One region of the Pseudarthrobacter sp. J1738 genome, then DNA from elsewhere that is predicted to be linked to it. Evidence: riboswitches for the same ligand, from Rfam matches in the RefSeq annotation. Region 1 holds a riboswitch; the other holds the start of a gene.

Region 1 (7,708 bases):
GCACCACTGTTCAAGGACCTCGTCCTGAGTGTTCATCGTTGCCTCCCGGTTGCGTTGAGCTTGAGCGTTAGTCCCGAGTGGAACAGGTGGCGTGGCGCCCAGCTCGGCTGCGTCAGCGAAGGTATCCAGATCGCGAGCCCAGAGCTCTACAACCGGCACTTCCACCAGATCTAGACTAGCAAGCAGGCTCCGCATTGAGGCGTTAACAGCCTTGCCGGTCCGGTCCATTTCACGGGCCACTGCACTCAGAGACGAGGTCCGGTACATGGCGAGCAAGGACTGATGGCGACCGTCGGGCGTAACCGCGATTGCGCCGTCGTACTGTTTTTGTTCTGTACTACTAGTGCCGGTAGGAGGCGTTGCGGTCTCCCCCACCTGTTTGGCCAGTTCGACGACCTGTTTGGCCAGTTCGACGACGGCCGGTGCGGCGTGCGGCATATCGCACGCCAAAATCAGGGTCCACTCTGCTGTCTCGCCGCGAGTTTGTTCGGCACCTAGGGCTCGAAGCCCTGCCACAATGCCAGCCACCGGCCCACCAAACAGAGGCTCCTCACGGGCGAAAGTCACAGTACTGCTGAGCTCCCTGAGTTCTTGGCTGGGGCCCACCACCACTGTCCGCTGAGCATCCCGGGCCGCCATGACGGCAAGCTGCAATAGGGTGGAGTCCTGCACTACAAACTGCGATTTCTCCACGCCTTGGAGCCGGGAAGATCTGCCGCCGGCGAGGATGATCGCATCAAAGTTCATCCGCTCAGCCTAGGGCAGCGCTCCGTGGAGATGTGTGGTGTTACGCGGCAGACTGTGGTGCCAGAAATGTTTCCCAATCAGCAGCAGGACGCTCAAGCTCTTTGATCTGCCACGTGGTTCCCCGCGGCGGCTGGGGTGTGAACCGCAATTTCCAACCCATCTCCGCCGGAGTGTGATTCCCCTTGACGTTGTTACAACGAAGGCAACACGCCACAAGGTTCTCCCACGAATCTTCGCCACCACGGGAACGCGGCTGAATGTGGTCAATGGTGTGCGCCGACTTGCCGCAATAACCGCAACGGTTGCCATCACGTCGCAGAACCCCGCGTCGAGTCACAGCAAGGCTCGGCTCAAACCGCGGACGGATATAGCGGTTGAGGAGAATTACGGACGGCCTGCCGAAGACTTCACCCGGACCGACCACAGGCTCATCATCCTCCGCCACCACGCTGGCTTTCCCGGCCAAGACAAGGACCAACGCCCTGCGGAATGTCACTACCGCAAGCGGTTCATACCCAGCATTCAGAACGAGAGTGCGCATGCACGTACCTCTTTATGGCCGCACCTAGGAGGGGCTCGAGGGCCGGCTGCCCCCGGCATACCCGGGTTATGGATCGACTTAACTAGAGTAAACACACCCAGCAGCACACCACGTTCACTTTGCTCCGATTTCGGTTTGTGTCGGTAAAAGTTCACTCCGCCGCCACCGGCCCGCAACCCGCGCGTTCGGCTTGATGCAGGCCGTCACCTGTCTGTTCGGGCTAGGTTGTTTCGGGTTGGGTTCCTTCCAGCCCAGTTGCTCTTTGAAAAACTTCAGCGCCGAGCTCAGCTCCTCCGGAATGTAGGGGTTTCTCTGTGGCTGCATGGGCGGGAAGGTCAGCAACTGGGCTGGAAGGCCGGGGTGTTGCTGATGGGAGGAGCTAGGAAATGCGGTGAGCGCAGCGGCAATGCGGTGTGGACGCCGGCCGTGGGACAGCCGGGCGATTGAGAGTGTGCGCGGCAGCTCAACTTTGCCGCCAACAGAGTTTTGTGAGCCCCGGAATCATAGGCCAACCAGCCTAAAACCTGGAGCTCCGGCCACTAAAATTGAGCTGCGATGCACGGGTAAGGGACAAGAGTGCGGCGGGAAGAAGTGGCTGCACGGGCAAGGCTGAAGTCGGGTGGACAGCATGGGAGTGGAGGAGAAGGCTTGGCCAGAGAAGCCCTGCAGCCGGATCCAATGGCGCTGAAGATTTATGGGCGCCTAGCGTTAAAACAAAGAACCCCCGCCGCTATGCGACGAGGGTTCTTCAAACAAGCAGGTATTAGCCGCCAACGCGGATGTAAACGGGGCCCGAGCCAACGTTGACGCTGAAGAGCGCCGTGGTGAAGCCGTTCCAGCCACCGTGTACGGCCTGGCCGTTACCAACGTAAACAGCGATGTGGGCAAGGCCCGCGCCACCGTCTGCGTAGTAAACCAAGTCGCCCGGCTGCGCCTCAGCGGCAGAAACCGTGCGGCCCAAGGACAAGTAGCCTGCTGGCCAGCCGTGGTAGTTGATGCCAACTGCCTTGAGGGCGTTGGTAGCCAAGGCAGTGCAGTCCTGAGCAACACCGAGCTGAGCGTAAGCAGCGGCAGCAATTGCTGCACCCTGGCCGCTAGCCGATGCGGTGGAGGTAGCTGCCGGAGCAGCGGTTGCAGCAGCCGGAGCTGCTGCAGTCTGCTGTACTGCCGGGGCTTCTTCAGTGGTAGCAGCTACCGGAGTAACTGCAGTCGCCTCAGCCTGAACCTGTGCTGCAGGCGTTGCTTCAACGGCCGGAGCCGCAGCAACAGGAGCGGCAACCGGGGCCGGCTTAGCAACCGAAGAAGAGCGAACCTTCTCGAAAGCGATGGTCTTCTGAGCGGCAACAACCTTCACCGAAGATGCGGCGTGGACTTCCTGCGCAGAAGTAGAAGTGGACTCACGCTGCACGTTGTTCTCAGCAGCGTTAGCGGCGATGCCGCTAGTCAGGACCAGGCCGGAAGCTGCAGCGATAACCGCAGCTTGGCGACCCATGCCACCAGCGTTTTCGCTGACGGCCTTGGCAATGACAGCCAGCGAGTTGGTCTTAGAGACCTCGGCGCGGTGCCGTGCAATGTTGCTTGCACGAGTAGTCATTAGTACTCTCTTTCGTTTTCCTCAGGCACCGCGAAGGCAGCCATCGGGCTTTGGGCAGACCGGCATCTTGGGGGTGGGCCGGTATGCCCCGAACGGGTTTTTAGCGGAGCGTGAAGTACGAGGCGGAGCCCGTAGCTGCAACCGCATGCAGGATAGTGCCCTGCGAGGGATTCAACGCGCTGATCATCATGCCGTTGCCAACGTAGATACCTACGTGAGCGCCGCCATTCTGCATCACCAAGTCACCGGGAGCCGGGTTGGCCGTGGGGGTCATGGAGTTCCATGCCTGAACACGCGGGATGCTGATGCCAGCCTGGGCGTAAACCCACTGCGTGAAACCGGAGCAGTCCCAACCTGCGGGAGTAGTGCCGCCCCACACGTAGGGGCTGCCGATGCCGGAGTACGCAAGTCCAACCAGACCTGAAGCAGCCGCCGAAGAGGCGCTGTCCTTCTTGGTGGACGCCGTCTGCACAGTTGCCTGAGCATCGGCACCGGTGGACTGAGTTGCCGTTGCTGCGGTGGTGTCAGCGTTGGAGTCAGTGGTGCTGGTCTCGTCCGCGGTTGCGGTGCTGTCCGCCTCATCGGTGGACTGCGCTGCAACTTCAACAACCGGTGCAGCTTCTGAAGCGACGACAGTGCGCTCGAAGCTCAGTGCTGCAGTGGGTGCTGCGGTAACGGTCAACTGGGCTGCTGCCGAGAAGTCCGTAACCGGGGATGCCTCACGGTTGGTCTCTGAAGCGTTGGCCGGGAGGCCGATGCTCAGTACCAAACCCGAAGCTGCGGCGATAACAGCGGCCTGACGGCCTACCGTGCCGGCATTGGAGGAAACAGCTTTGGAAATAGCGTTGAACGGGCTCTTAGGAGCCACTTGTGCGCGGTGACGCGCAACGGTGTTGCTTGAAGACACGAAAGAAGCCTCTCCCAATGCCTACGAGGTGAGCTGTCGGATTCGGATGGGAGTCATCCGGCCGTAGAAATGCTCCTAGAAACACTCTTACGACTTAACCCCAAGGCCTTCTTACGAAGACCAAAGTTGGTTCCCCCGCCTCTGCCAGACGATGTAATGCGAACGGACCTCGGGCGGTGGCAGAGTTAGGCAATCCACTCGAGAACGTCAGCTTGTATAAAAGTTGACGCGTAAATGACGGTACAGGAGTTTGGATCAAATGTCACGTTCAGGTCACGACGGGGACCTTCGATATGACAAGCCACTGGGGGCAGGGCTTAGAGCCATCCCTCGGGATCTACAACGTCACCGTTCACCATTACTTCAAAGTGAAGGTGGCAACCGGTAGAAGCGCCCGTGGTGCCGCTGAGGGCAAGAACTTCTCCGCGCGTTAGCTGCTGACCAACGGTGACGCTGATCGAGGAGAGGTGGTTATACGTGGTTTCTAAACCGTTTCCGTGATCAATAACCACACGGTTTCCGCCACCATAGGGGTGCCAGCCGGCGAAAGTTACTTTGCCGCTGGCTGCTGCATGCACGGCCGTACCGCACTGCGCTACAAAGTCTTGGCCGCGGTGGAACTCACCCATGCCGCCAGTAATCGGATTAACCCGGTAACCAAAGGGCGACGCCTGGACCAGTGTGCCCAGCGGTGCACCCAAGCTTCCCTTAGCTGCTGCCGGCGTTATTTTGCCCGCTGACTGCGCGCCGAGAAGCTGCTTGAGCCTAGCGTCTGGGTCTACGGTACTTGTTACGGTGCTGCGGCTGAAGCTGATTTTTGCGCCTGAATCGGCGGTAACGGCAACCTGCGGCGCGGCTACTACTGCCGCCGCCGGGGCTGCGGAACCCATGGATTCTGCGGCCAAGGGGCCTGAAGTTGTGGGGAAGGATACTGCCAGAGCAAGACCTGCTGCGCCGAGCACAAGCCCAGCTTTTTGAGCTACCCCGGTGGCAGTTGCGAGATCAGCGAACTGACGGAGGGCGCTTTTTCGAGTCGCTGCGTGACGCCGTACTTGCCGGGGTGCCGCATCCAACGCGGATGGCGCGGTGGGGACGGCCGGTGCCGTAGCGCGGCGGCGGCCGCGAGCGTTCTCGATGGTCAAGTCTTCCCTCTCGTAAACGCCTGCGGAGTTAGCTGTCGGATTCGAGTCAGAGAGATCTAGACCCGGCCCGTAGTTCAAAACAGAAGTAAAAGTACGACGACGGACCGTTGCCGGCGTCGTCTATGTTTCCTTCGGTTTTGGCACGGACTTCACCCCAAGGCGGCTGCGAAGCCGCCAGTAAGTGGTTCCCCCACCTCTGCCATGTGCGGACAAAATACTGGTCCGTTGGCAGAGTTTGGCGCCGGATCAGGTAACGCTCATGTCTCAGCGTTACTCATTAACTATACGGTCGCACGGCCCACAGTAACAATTCCGTTATCTAAGCTGTGGGTAACTCAAGGGTTGTCCAACAGCCCAGCGTTGTTAGCTGAGTGAGACAAAAACGTGGGATGCCACTTCGGGCGGCAATTCGAGCGCTCCCTCAATGCCTGCAACTCGGACCGAAATGTATTCGCCAACGCGTTCCAAGCTGACAACTACTCCGGGGCCAATGCCGCCCTCTTCGAGTTGCTGCAAAAGTTCCGGTTCCACCTGGATGGGTTCTGCCAAGCGGCTTACCGTGACAGTGGAATCGCTACCGTAGTCCTCCATGGCGTCCAGCATGGAGACCACTCCATCGGTAAACGCCGAACCTGCTTGCCCTCCCAATTGCTCGAGGCCGGGTATGGGATTGCCATACGGCGAAACGGTGGGGTGTTCCAACAGCTCAAAGATTCGCTGTTCTACACGCTCACTCATCACGTGTTCCCAACGGCAGGCTTCCTCGTGCACATAGGCCCATTCGAGGCCAATCACGTCTGCGAGGAGACGTTCGGCCAAACGGTGTTTACGCATCACTGCTGTGGCCCGCGCACGGCCCAAGTCGGTGAGTTCCAAGTGTCGATCGCCGGAGACAACTACTAGGCCATCGCGTTCCATACGGCCAATGGTTTGCGAGACCGTGGGGCCGGAGTGGCGCAGACGTTCAGCAATGCGGGCCCGGAGAGCCACGATCTTCTCTTCTTCAAGTTCCAAAATGGTCCGAAGATACATTTCGGTTGTATCGATGAGATCGGTCACTCAGCTCAACTCCTCGCGAACGCTTTCCAGCTCTGTGGCCCTTGGCGCCGCCGCAGGTCCATGTGTAGCTTAGCTTATTTGGAATCACTCCGAATAATGCCCTGTAGAAGTCCAAAAGAGTCTCACTTCATGGAATTTGCGTCACCCGACTTCGGTCTAAGCCCGCCACTCCGGCACAATAGGCAGACGGCTGGTTCCACAACGCGGTAGCCACGCCGGCCCAGCTGAGTACAACTATTGGAGCCTCTGTGAGCAACAGCAGCATCACTATCCCCGCCGATCTCCTACCCAAAGATGGCCGTTTTGGTGCCGGACCGTCCAAGGTGCGTTCGGAGCAAATTGACGCTCTGTCCGCAGTTCGGTCAACCATCCTAGGTACCTCGCACCGCCAAGCACCGGTCAAGAACTTGGTGCGCTCGGTCCAGGAGGGCTTGCACAGCTTCTTCAAGGCCCCGGCTGACTATGAGGTGGTGTTGGGCGTTGGTGGCTCCACAGCATTCTGGGACATCGCAAGCTTTGGCCTTGTAGAGAACAAGGCACAGCACTTGACTTTCGGTGAGTTCGGCTCCAAATTTGCCTCGGCCACCAACAAGGCACCGTTCTTGGCTGAGTCCTCGATCATCTCGTCGACTCCCGGCACTCGCCCTGTTGCCGCCGCTGAGGCTGGCGTGGATGTTTATGCGTGGCCGCAAAACGAAACCTCCACCGGTGTTGCTGCCCCGGTGCAACGTGTGGCTGGCGCCGATGATGGCTCACTTGTGTTAATTGACGCTACTTCCGCTGCTGGTGGCCTCGCGGTGGACGTTTCAGAGGCTGACGTTTATTACTTCGCCCCGCAGAAAAACTTCGCGTCCGACGGCGGATTGTGGCTTGGGTTGTTCTCTCCCGCCGCGCTGGAACGCGCCGAGCGGATCAAAAAGTCGGGACGCTGGATTCCGGACTTTTTGGACCTTCAGACCGCGATCGATAACTCGCGCCTGAACCAGACTTACAACACGCCGTCGTTGACGACTTTGGTGACCTTGGACGCTCAAGTTCAGTGGCTCAATGCCGAGGGCGGGCTCGACTTTGCTTCGGCACGTACCGCTGATTCGGCGTCGCGCATTTATGACTGGGCGCTGGCCTCGGACTTTGCCACTCCGTTTGTGGCAAAAGCCGAAGACCGCTCGAATGTGATTGCCACGATCGACTTCGACGATTCCATCGATGCTGCAGCTCTTGCCAAGACACTGCGCGCCAACGGAATCGTGGACACCGAGCCCTACCGCAAATTGGGCCGTAACCAATTGCGCGTGGCCACCTTCGTGGGAATCGATCCCGAGGATGTCAGCGCGCTGACAGCATGCATCGACTACGTGGTAGCTCAAATGCGCGGCTAATCACCAGCGTGGCTTAACCGCTGTGGCTTAGCTAGCCACAGTTATTCGGCCGGGTCTGCGATCTCTTCGGAATCGTCAGGCTCGGCCGAAGCTTTGCCTGACTCGTCATTGTTGTCCTCGTCCTCCCCCTCAGAATCAGTTGCAATCTCAGAAGCGGTTTCCTGAACCTGGTCCGAGTTCTCCGCTTCGTCCTCGCGCTGATCCTCTGGGCGAACACGCTCAGCCCATGGCACCCAATCAGGCGCCAAAATGGAATCTGCGGACGGCAACAGACCTAACTCGCAGACTGTCACCACCTTGGAACGCGAGATTCGGGTGAGAACGGCATACCACTGCCAC
Region 2 (7,708 bases), on a different contig from region 1:
GGACAAATCCGCGTGCCACGCTGTCATTGGGAACGGAGCGGAGTCCGCCAGCGTTAGCGCCTGCGGTTTGAGCGCCGCCTTGGCTGATCACTGGGGTGGGCGCGGTGATCGGCGCAGCGTCGTTACCCACGGAGCGCAGCGGTGCGAAGTTGTTCTGGTGGTAGCTGGCGGGAACGTAACCCGGAGCGTTGTTGTATTGCGAATTGTTGTACTGCGCGTTGTAGCCACCCTGGCCCTGTTGAGCGGGTGCTGAGCCAGTTCCGAACTGAGCACGCTGGCCGGAATTCACGGCGCGGTTAGCGTTACGAACGGAGATGTGGACGTATCGGGATGCAACTGACATGGGAGTCTTTACCTCAATGTGAATAGCCGTCATCGCGGCTTCGAATACTCAAAATTTCCCGCAATGAATGATGGGGAGCGCCCGACGCTGGGCAGGTGGACGATTACCTATGACTTATGGGTGGAGAGTCAGGCGCACATTCGACAACGGCGAATCTCGTGACCAACGGGTGTGTTGGGACGGATAACTGCGGCTGCAGATGCTGTTGAGTACTTGTTCACAATGGAAGTGTCCTACGTAACAATGAAAACTTGCAAGTAACAAAGCCCTAAAAAGTCCGCATTATGAGACAAAGCTGTCCATTGTGTTGAGGATCACAATTCGGCAGATTGCTGAGAATAACAGTTGTTTTTGCCACGGTGGCGCTTGGATACGCACTCATCCGAAGATAATTCGGCCATCTCTGATTTATGACGGAAAATATTCTAGATTTCATCGTATGACGCGATGTGTCCTCCGACGCCCACTCCGTGGACGCCGGGAAGACAGGCGGGCAAGAAAAAAGTCTTGGGCGGCGGCGTTGTGCCGTCGCCCAAGACTGGGTAGTGGAAACCACTCTCTACTACTCGGCCTAGGCCCAGTAGTAGGTTCACCGCTTCCCGTCCGTGTCAGAAGAGCCAAAGAAAGCGGTTAACAATTCACATTAATTGGTGTTCGTCGTAGCTGTTGTCAATTGAATTGATTCTGCTGCGTAAGAGTCGCCGTTCTTGAGAGCGGAAATCCTTACCGTGGCTCCCTTAACAACGTCGGCGATGGTCGGCGTCGTAGTTTGGGTACTGGTTTGCCGCCGGCCAAAGCCGCCGCTGGAAACTGTCACCCCCGTGCCGATGGAATAGCTGCGCGTAAAGCCGTCGGCGCTTTTGACGGTGACAGACGTACTGCTGACCTCAGTGACCGTCCCGGTTTGTTCGCCAACCGTGACGTATTTCTGGTTCCGCAACACAACGTACTCGCCGTGGACGGAATTGAGAGCGGCAATATTTCCCGGACCGGCCATACCGCCGTCCATCCCACCCATCCCGCCACCAATCTGGTCGTCTTGCGCACCGGGGCCCATCTGGCCGTCCTGCGCTTGACCGTCAAGGCCTTGGCCACCGGCGATTCCATTAGCACCAGTGCCGTTGTTGGCGGCAGAGTTATTTCCAGCCACAGCCACAGCCGCTGCAGCACCGCCAGCAATAACCACTGCAGCACCGGCAGCGATGACGGTCTTTTTCACCGTCCATTGCGACGCCGGTTTGGCACCTTGCGCGGGTGCTCCCCACGCGGCGGGCTCAGCGTACTGATGGTTCTGGTACGGAGCGCCTGAATGCTGCTGCTGCGCATACTGGCCGGTCTGCTCCGTGGCCTGCGGGTACTGCTGCTGAGCATTCTGGAACTGGTCAGCTGAATACTGCGGCTCCTGGATCTGCGGCTGCTGGGTTGGCTGGGTTGGCGCGAATCCGCCCGAGGCCGGATCATAGGCCGGCTGAGGGACCGCACGTGTTGGTGGGACTTGGTTAATCTGGGGGTTCTGCGTGGTCTGATCTTCGCCGTTGCGGTTATTTTCTGTGCTCACTGCGATTCCTTCGCCATGGGTGGGGTAGCTTCTCCACCAGCATCCAAAGAAACCCTGTGTTGAGGCTGTGCACCGAGACAGCCGTGCCTGTGCATCCAGCTAGGTAGGCTAAGACGCACAGGCAGCTCACAGCTTCGGCTCAGCGGCGAACTACACACAGAGTGGAGAGTTATTCCATGGCCACACCGCACTCCATGACAAATAATCTTCCCGCCCTCAGCCACCCAGACGGATCCCCCATCCGTGCACTCGTAGTGGATGACGAACCGAGCCTTTCCGAGCTGATGAGCATGGGCCTCCGAATGGCTGGCTGGTCAGTCGCCGTTGCCGCTGACGGCCCTACAGCTGTAAAAACTGCCCGCGAGTTCCGCCCGGACGTTCTGGTTTTGGATGTGATGATTCCAGGGTTCGACGGCGTTGAGGTACTTCACCGGGTCCGTCAATTTGCGCCTGAGGTACCTGCCCTGTTTCTGACAGCTAAGGATGCTGTGGAGGACAGGATTGTGGGCCTTGCGGCCGGCGGTGACGACTACGTCACCAAACCGTTCAGCATGGAAGAAGTCCTGTTGCGTCTGCACCGTTTGGTTCAGCGTTCTGGCATTGCTGCTCAGGACTCAGCCGAGCTGGTGGTTGGAGACCTTGTCTTGAATGTGGACACTCGTGAATGCACCCGTGCTGGGGAAGAAATCAGCCTCACGGCAACCCAGTTTGAGCTGCTGCGTTACTTGATGGAAAACCCCAAGCGTGTGGTTTCCAAGTCGCAGATTTTGGACCGGGTATGGGACTACGATTTCGGCGGTCAGGCGAACATTGTGGAACTGTACATCTCCTACTTGCGCAAAAAGATTGAATCGGGTCACCCTCCCATGATTCACACCATTCGCGGCGCTGGTTACACCATCAAGCCGGCCGAGTAGTCAGGGCTCAACGTGTCTTCACTTGCAGGCGCCACTCGGCGGCTAGGGCGCAGCTGGCTGAGACCCAGCACCTGGCAGCTCCGTACCCGGCTGGTGCTGGTGGCCATGGCTCTTTTGGTGGCCATTTGCGGCATCGTGGGCTTGGTCAGTTATGCCTCGATGGACTTGTTCCTGAACCGGCAACTCGATGAGCAGCTCAAGTCTTCGTCCCAGCGCGCGGCAGACTTCGGCCGGCCGCCGTCGGGCTCCGACTCGGGACGGCCAGACCCGCTCGAAGCGCGTGGCCAAGGCGCCGGAACGCTCAACGCGCGCATTCTTGGCGGCACCGTGAGCAGTGCTGGAATTCTGGCCGACGACGGCACCCGACAATCGCTTTCCGACGCCGACAATCAGGTCCTGGTGGGGCTTGAGCCGAGTGCCGGGCCGGTTAGCCGCAAGCTCTCAACGGGAAACTACCGGCTGGTTGCCGTCCAAACCCCCATTGGTGATGTGATCATCACGGGATTGCCGTTGACCGAGAAGGAAGGCACTCTCGGCTCCCTAGTGTGGACCACTGTCTTTGTCTCTTTGGGTGGGTTGATTCTTATTGGCCTCGCCGGGACAGTAGTCATTCGGCACACTATGAAGCCCTTGGAGGAGCTGTCCAATGTGGCCACCAAAGTCTCCCAGCTTCCCTTGGACGCCGGTGAAGTGGGCTTGGCTGTGCGGGTTCCGGCTAAGGCGGCCCAAGCTGGCACCGAGGTGGGAAATGTTGGTTTCGCGCTGAACAAGATGCTGGATAACGTCTCCAACGCTCTGGAAGCCCGGCAAAAAAGTGAAACGAAAGTTCGGCAATTTGTGGCAGATGCCTCGCATGAACTGCGTACTCCGTTGACGGCCATTCGCGGTTATACGGAGCTTATGAAGATGACTGAGACTTTCAGTGAGCAGGGTGAACAGTCACTCAAACGGGTGGAGAGCCAATCCAAACGAATGACGGCTTTGGTGGAGGATCTGCTTCTTTTGGCCCGTCTGGATGAAGGCCGGCCGCTGAACATCACCAACGTGGACGTGACCCAACTGGTGGTTGAAACGCTCAGCGACGAGAAAGTGATGGCTCCAGACCATCACTGGAAACTCCAGCTCCCGGATGAGCCGGTTACGGTGCGCGCAGATTCGGCCCGTCTTCACCAGGTTTTGGTGAACCTTTTGGCCAACGCTCGCAAACACACACCCGCCGGGACCACAGTGGTGGCTGGCGTTGGGCACTCTGCAGACGGCAGCGTAGTGATTACAGTGACCGACGACGGACTAGGGATCAGCCCGGAGTTCCAGGACAGGATCTTTGCCCGCTTTGCCCGCGCAGACGCGTCTCGGTCAGTTAATCAGGACACCGCATCAACCACCGGCGCTGTTCGCGAAGGAAGTTCTGGGCTTGGTCTATCTATTGTTGAGGCGATTATGCAGGCCCACGGCGGCTCGGTAGAGGTGACGTCCCGGCCCGGCCGTACCGAGTTCGCGCTACGTTTGCCGGCCCCCGCCGTCGTTATTTAGCGCTTTGGTGGCGGCTCCCGCGGAGACCTACCACCGAGGTGTGGTGCCGCAGCATGGTTTTATCAACCAATGTGGCCACCGTTACCTAAATGTGACTTAACTTCTGAGCTCCTGTACCGTAAATAGGGTGCGCCCGCCGTTGTAGGCGCGCTCCGTGCTAGTCGCCAAGCTCTGCCGCTACCCGGATTCCGTTCCATGAGGCAGAGGCGGGGGACCCAAGTTTTGGTCCTGCTGCTCACACCAGCAACCTCGGGGTGAAGCGCACGGCAGAATTCGTTCACTGCCATGCGCCGGGTGTCTCTCATCCGAATCCGACAGCTAACTCCGCAGGCGCTACGAGAGGCAAACCACTGATGTCTGAAAACTTTTCCAGCCGCCGTGAGGCGCGCGAATCGGCCACTGGCCGGTCCCGCAGAGCTCACAAACATGAGTCATCACTGAAGCAGAGCGCCAAGTTCTTGCCGAAACTAATCGGCTACCGCACAGCTGTGGTCAGCACCGCCTTTGTGGTACTCCTTAGCGCATCGGCCGTAAGCCAAGCAGCCGTTGAACCCACCACTGCATCCGCCTTGCCCGGTAGCGGCACAGCGAGCGCAGCGGCCGGTGCCGTGCTGAGCTTTGAAGGCTCGCCCGTCAAGGGATCCTCTGAAGGCTCCCAGCCAGCCGCTTCTGCAAGTTCAGCATCCAACTTGTCCGTCATGTCTAGCAGCGAGACTGCTAGCGATTCAGCAAGTGCTGACAAGGCCGCCGCCGCGAAGGTTGCAGCAGCGAAGGTTGCCGCCCAAAAGGCAGCAGCAGCCAAAGCCGCAGCGGTAAAGGCAGCGGCCGCGAAGGCTGCAGCAGCCAAAGCGGCGGCGGCTAAAGCTGCCGCCGCAGTTCCGGTCAACGACCCCGCCAGCGCCCAGGCCTACGCCGCCTCACAACTTTCAAGCCACGGCTGGGAGCAAAGCGAGATGCAGTGCCTAACCACTTTGTGGAACAAGGAATCTGATTGGACCACTACGGCCACCAACGCAGACTCTGGCGCGTACGGCATTGCGCAGTCACTCCCGGCAGAGAAGATGAGCACCGCCGGTTCGGACTGGCAGACCAACTACAAAACCCAGATCAACTGGGGTTTGCAGTACATCTCCGAACGGTACGGATCCCCCTGCTCGGCACTGACGTGGCACCTCGGCCACAACTGGTACTAAACACTAATCCTCACTCGTGAGAAAAGGTCTCGGCATCACGCCGGGACCTTTTCTTTGCGCTCCTTCATAGTGCACAGCATCTACACAGCTTTGACCTAAAGCCAGCACAACACCGCCCTTCAGTGTTGAAACATGACGATCACTGACCAGGCAAAAGTTGATGCATCCGCGGCCGCATCGCCCGGGTATCGCGGGATCCTGCCCCTGCGGCGAAGCGCCGTAGACACGCGAGTCGCAGTCCCGATCCTGGATGTGGCCATTCCGGTTTACAACGAGGAAAAGGACCTTGAAGAGTGCATCCGGCGCCTCTACGCATACCTGAGCGATAGTTTTCCCCACTCGTTCCGAATCACCGTGGCGGACAACGCCAGCACGGATTCCACCCTCAAAGTGGCAGAACGGTTGTCCCGGGAAATTCCGGAAGTAGCAGCAGTTCATTTGGCCGAAAAAGGGCGGGGTAACGCGCTGCGAAAGGTGTGGCTGGCCTCGCCGTCGCCCGTTCTTGCGTACATGGATGTGGACCTCTCCACCGATCTTGCCGCACTGGGCCCACTCTTGGCTCCGCTCATTTCGGGGCACTCGGATATGGCCATTGGTAGCCGACTTTCCCGCAGCTCTGTGGTGGTGCGCGGCCCCAAACGTGAGTTCATCTCACGCAGCTACAACTTCTTGCTCCACTCGCTGATGGGCGCCAAATTTTCTGATGCGCAGTGTGGGTTCAAAGCTATTCGCGCGGATGTTGGTCAACGGCTCCTCCCCCACACCGTGGACACCGGCTGGTTCTTTGACACTGAGCTACTGGTCTTGGCAGAACGCACCGGTTTGCGCGTCCATGAGGTCCCGGTGGACTGGACCGATGATCCGGATTCGAGTGTGGACATTGTTCAAACCGCACTTGCCGATCTGCGCGGTATGTTCCGGCTCAGCCGCGACCTTGTCTCCGGCCGCATCCCGGTCCCCGAGTTGCGCGCAGCCCTAGCCCGCGGCCCCATACCCGCAGCGTCCCGCGCGTCCGAACAAACCCCCCAAGCTTCATTGTTTGGTCAGTTGATTCGTTTTGGCACGATCGGCATTGCCTCCACCATCGCGTACTTGGTGATCTTCGCGCTGTGCCGGAACATCATGGACCCGCAACTGGCAAACTTTATTGCCCTGCTGAGTACAGCGATTGCCAACACCGCAGCGAACCGTCGCTTCACCTTCGGCATTTTGGGCCGGGCCGGTGCAGCTCGGCATCACTTTGAAGGCTTGTTGGTTTTTGGAATCGGTTGGCTACTCACGGCCGGCGCCCTGCTGGCCCTACATTCAGGCGCCGAGGCCCCTGCCCGCTGGGTAGAACTGCTGATTGTCACAGGAGCGAACCTTGCCGCAACAGTGGTCAAATTCCTCCTCTTCCGGCTCTGGGTTTTCCGCCAGCGCCGCCATTCCACTACCGGTGCACCACGTTCCGGAAATTCCGCTTCCTCTTCAACTGAAACGGCTGAGTAAATGACTGCCACCATCTCCCCCAAGACCCCCGCCGAGCAACGCGCTCTGGCCAAAACCCAACGCCAAAACCAGCTCGTTTACGGCGGCCAAGCTCGGTGGATCCGGACCAGCGCGGCGCTCCTGCTGCTTGCCACAGCAGTGTTGTACCTGTGGAATTTGGGTGCCACCGGCTACGGCAACTCTTTTTACGCGGCGGCCATCCAGTCCGGAACCAAAAACTGGACGGCACTGCTCTTCGGTTCCTTGGACCCGGGCAATGCGATCACGGTGGACAAACCGCCTGCATCGTTGTGGATCCCGGCACTTTCTGGACGGATCTTCGGCTTTAACTCGTGGAGCATGTTGGTTCCCGAAGCGCTCATGGGGGTTGCCGCCGTCGGATTTTTGTATCTAACAGTTAAGCGTGTCTCCGGTCCCGCTGCGGGGCTGATTGCCGGCGGCGCCCTGGCGCTTACCCCTGTGGCTGCGCTGATGTTTCGGTTCAATAACCCGGATGCCATGCTCACTTTGTGCCTGGTTCTGGCAGCTTATTTCACCACGCGTGCCATCGAGAAGGCTGGCTGGAAATGGCTGGTAGCTGCTGGCGCGATCATTGGTTTGGCGTTCCTGACCAAGATGCTCCAAGGGTTCCTGATTGTGCCGGGGCTGGCGCTCGCCTACCTCTGGGCTGCGCCCA

Evidence for each region. A riboswitch is a leader RNA that binds a small molecule or an ion and turns the genes downstream of it on or off. The one in region 1 is predicted to bind cyclic di-AMP.
Region 2: another riboswitch for cyclic di-AMP. It lies ahead of ACQR35_RS11020 (hypothetical protein); the one in region 1 lies ahead of ACQR35_RS06090 (M23 family metallopeptidase).

The regions. Positions count from the first base shown of each region.
Region 1 is NZ_JBNPEO010000003.1:37,667-45,374, reverse strand. It holds gene ACQR35_RS06110 (NTP transferase domain-containing protein) at 1-747, opposite strand, end outside; gene ACQR35_RS06105 (HNH endonuclease) at 788-1,288, opposite strand; gene ACQR35_RS06100 (NlpC/P60 family protein) at 2,052-2,882, opposite strand; gene ACQR35_RS06095 (C40 family peptidase) at 2,983-3,723, opposite strand; cyclic di-AMP (ydaO/yuaA leader) riboswitch at 3,794-3,975, opposite strand; gene ACQR35_RS06090 (M23 family metallopeptidase) at 4,107-4,931, opposite strand; cyclic di-AMP (ydaO/yuaA leader) riboswitch at 4,935-5,172, opposite strand; gene ACQR35_RS06085 (metal-dependent transcriptional regulator) at 5,295-5,990, opposite strand; gene serC (phosphoserine transaminase) at 6,239-7,369, shown strand; gene ACQR35_RS06075 (DUF3027 domain-containing protein) at 7,411-7,708, opposite strand, start outside.
Region 2 is NZ_JBNPEO010000008.1:51,643-59,350, reverse strand. It holds gene ACQR35_RS11040 (winged helix-turn-helix domain-containing protein) at 1-343, opposite strand, end outside; gene ACQR35_RS11035 (hypothetical protein) at 987-1,901, opposite strand; gene ACQR35_RS11030 (response regulator transcription factor) at 2,078-2,818, shown strand; gene ACQR35_RS11025 (sensor histidine kinase) at 2,831-4,351, shown strand; cyclic di-AMP (ydaO/yuaA leader) riboswitch at 4,523-4,698, shown strand; gene ACQR35_RS11020 (hypothetical protein) at 4,705-5,544, shown strand; gene ACQR35_RS11015 (glycosyltransferase) at 5,677-7,032, shown strand; gene ACQR35_RS11010 (glycosyltransferase family 39 protein) at 7,033-7,708, shown strand, end outside.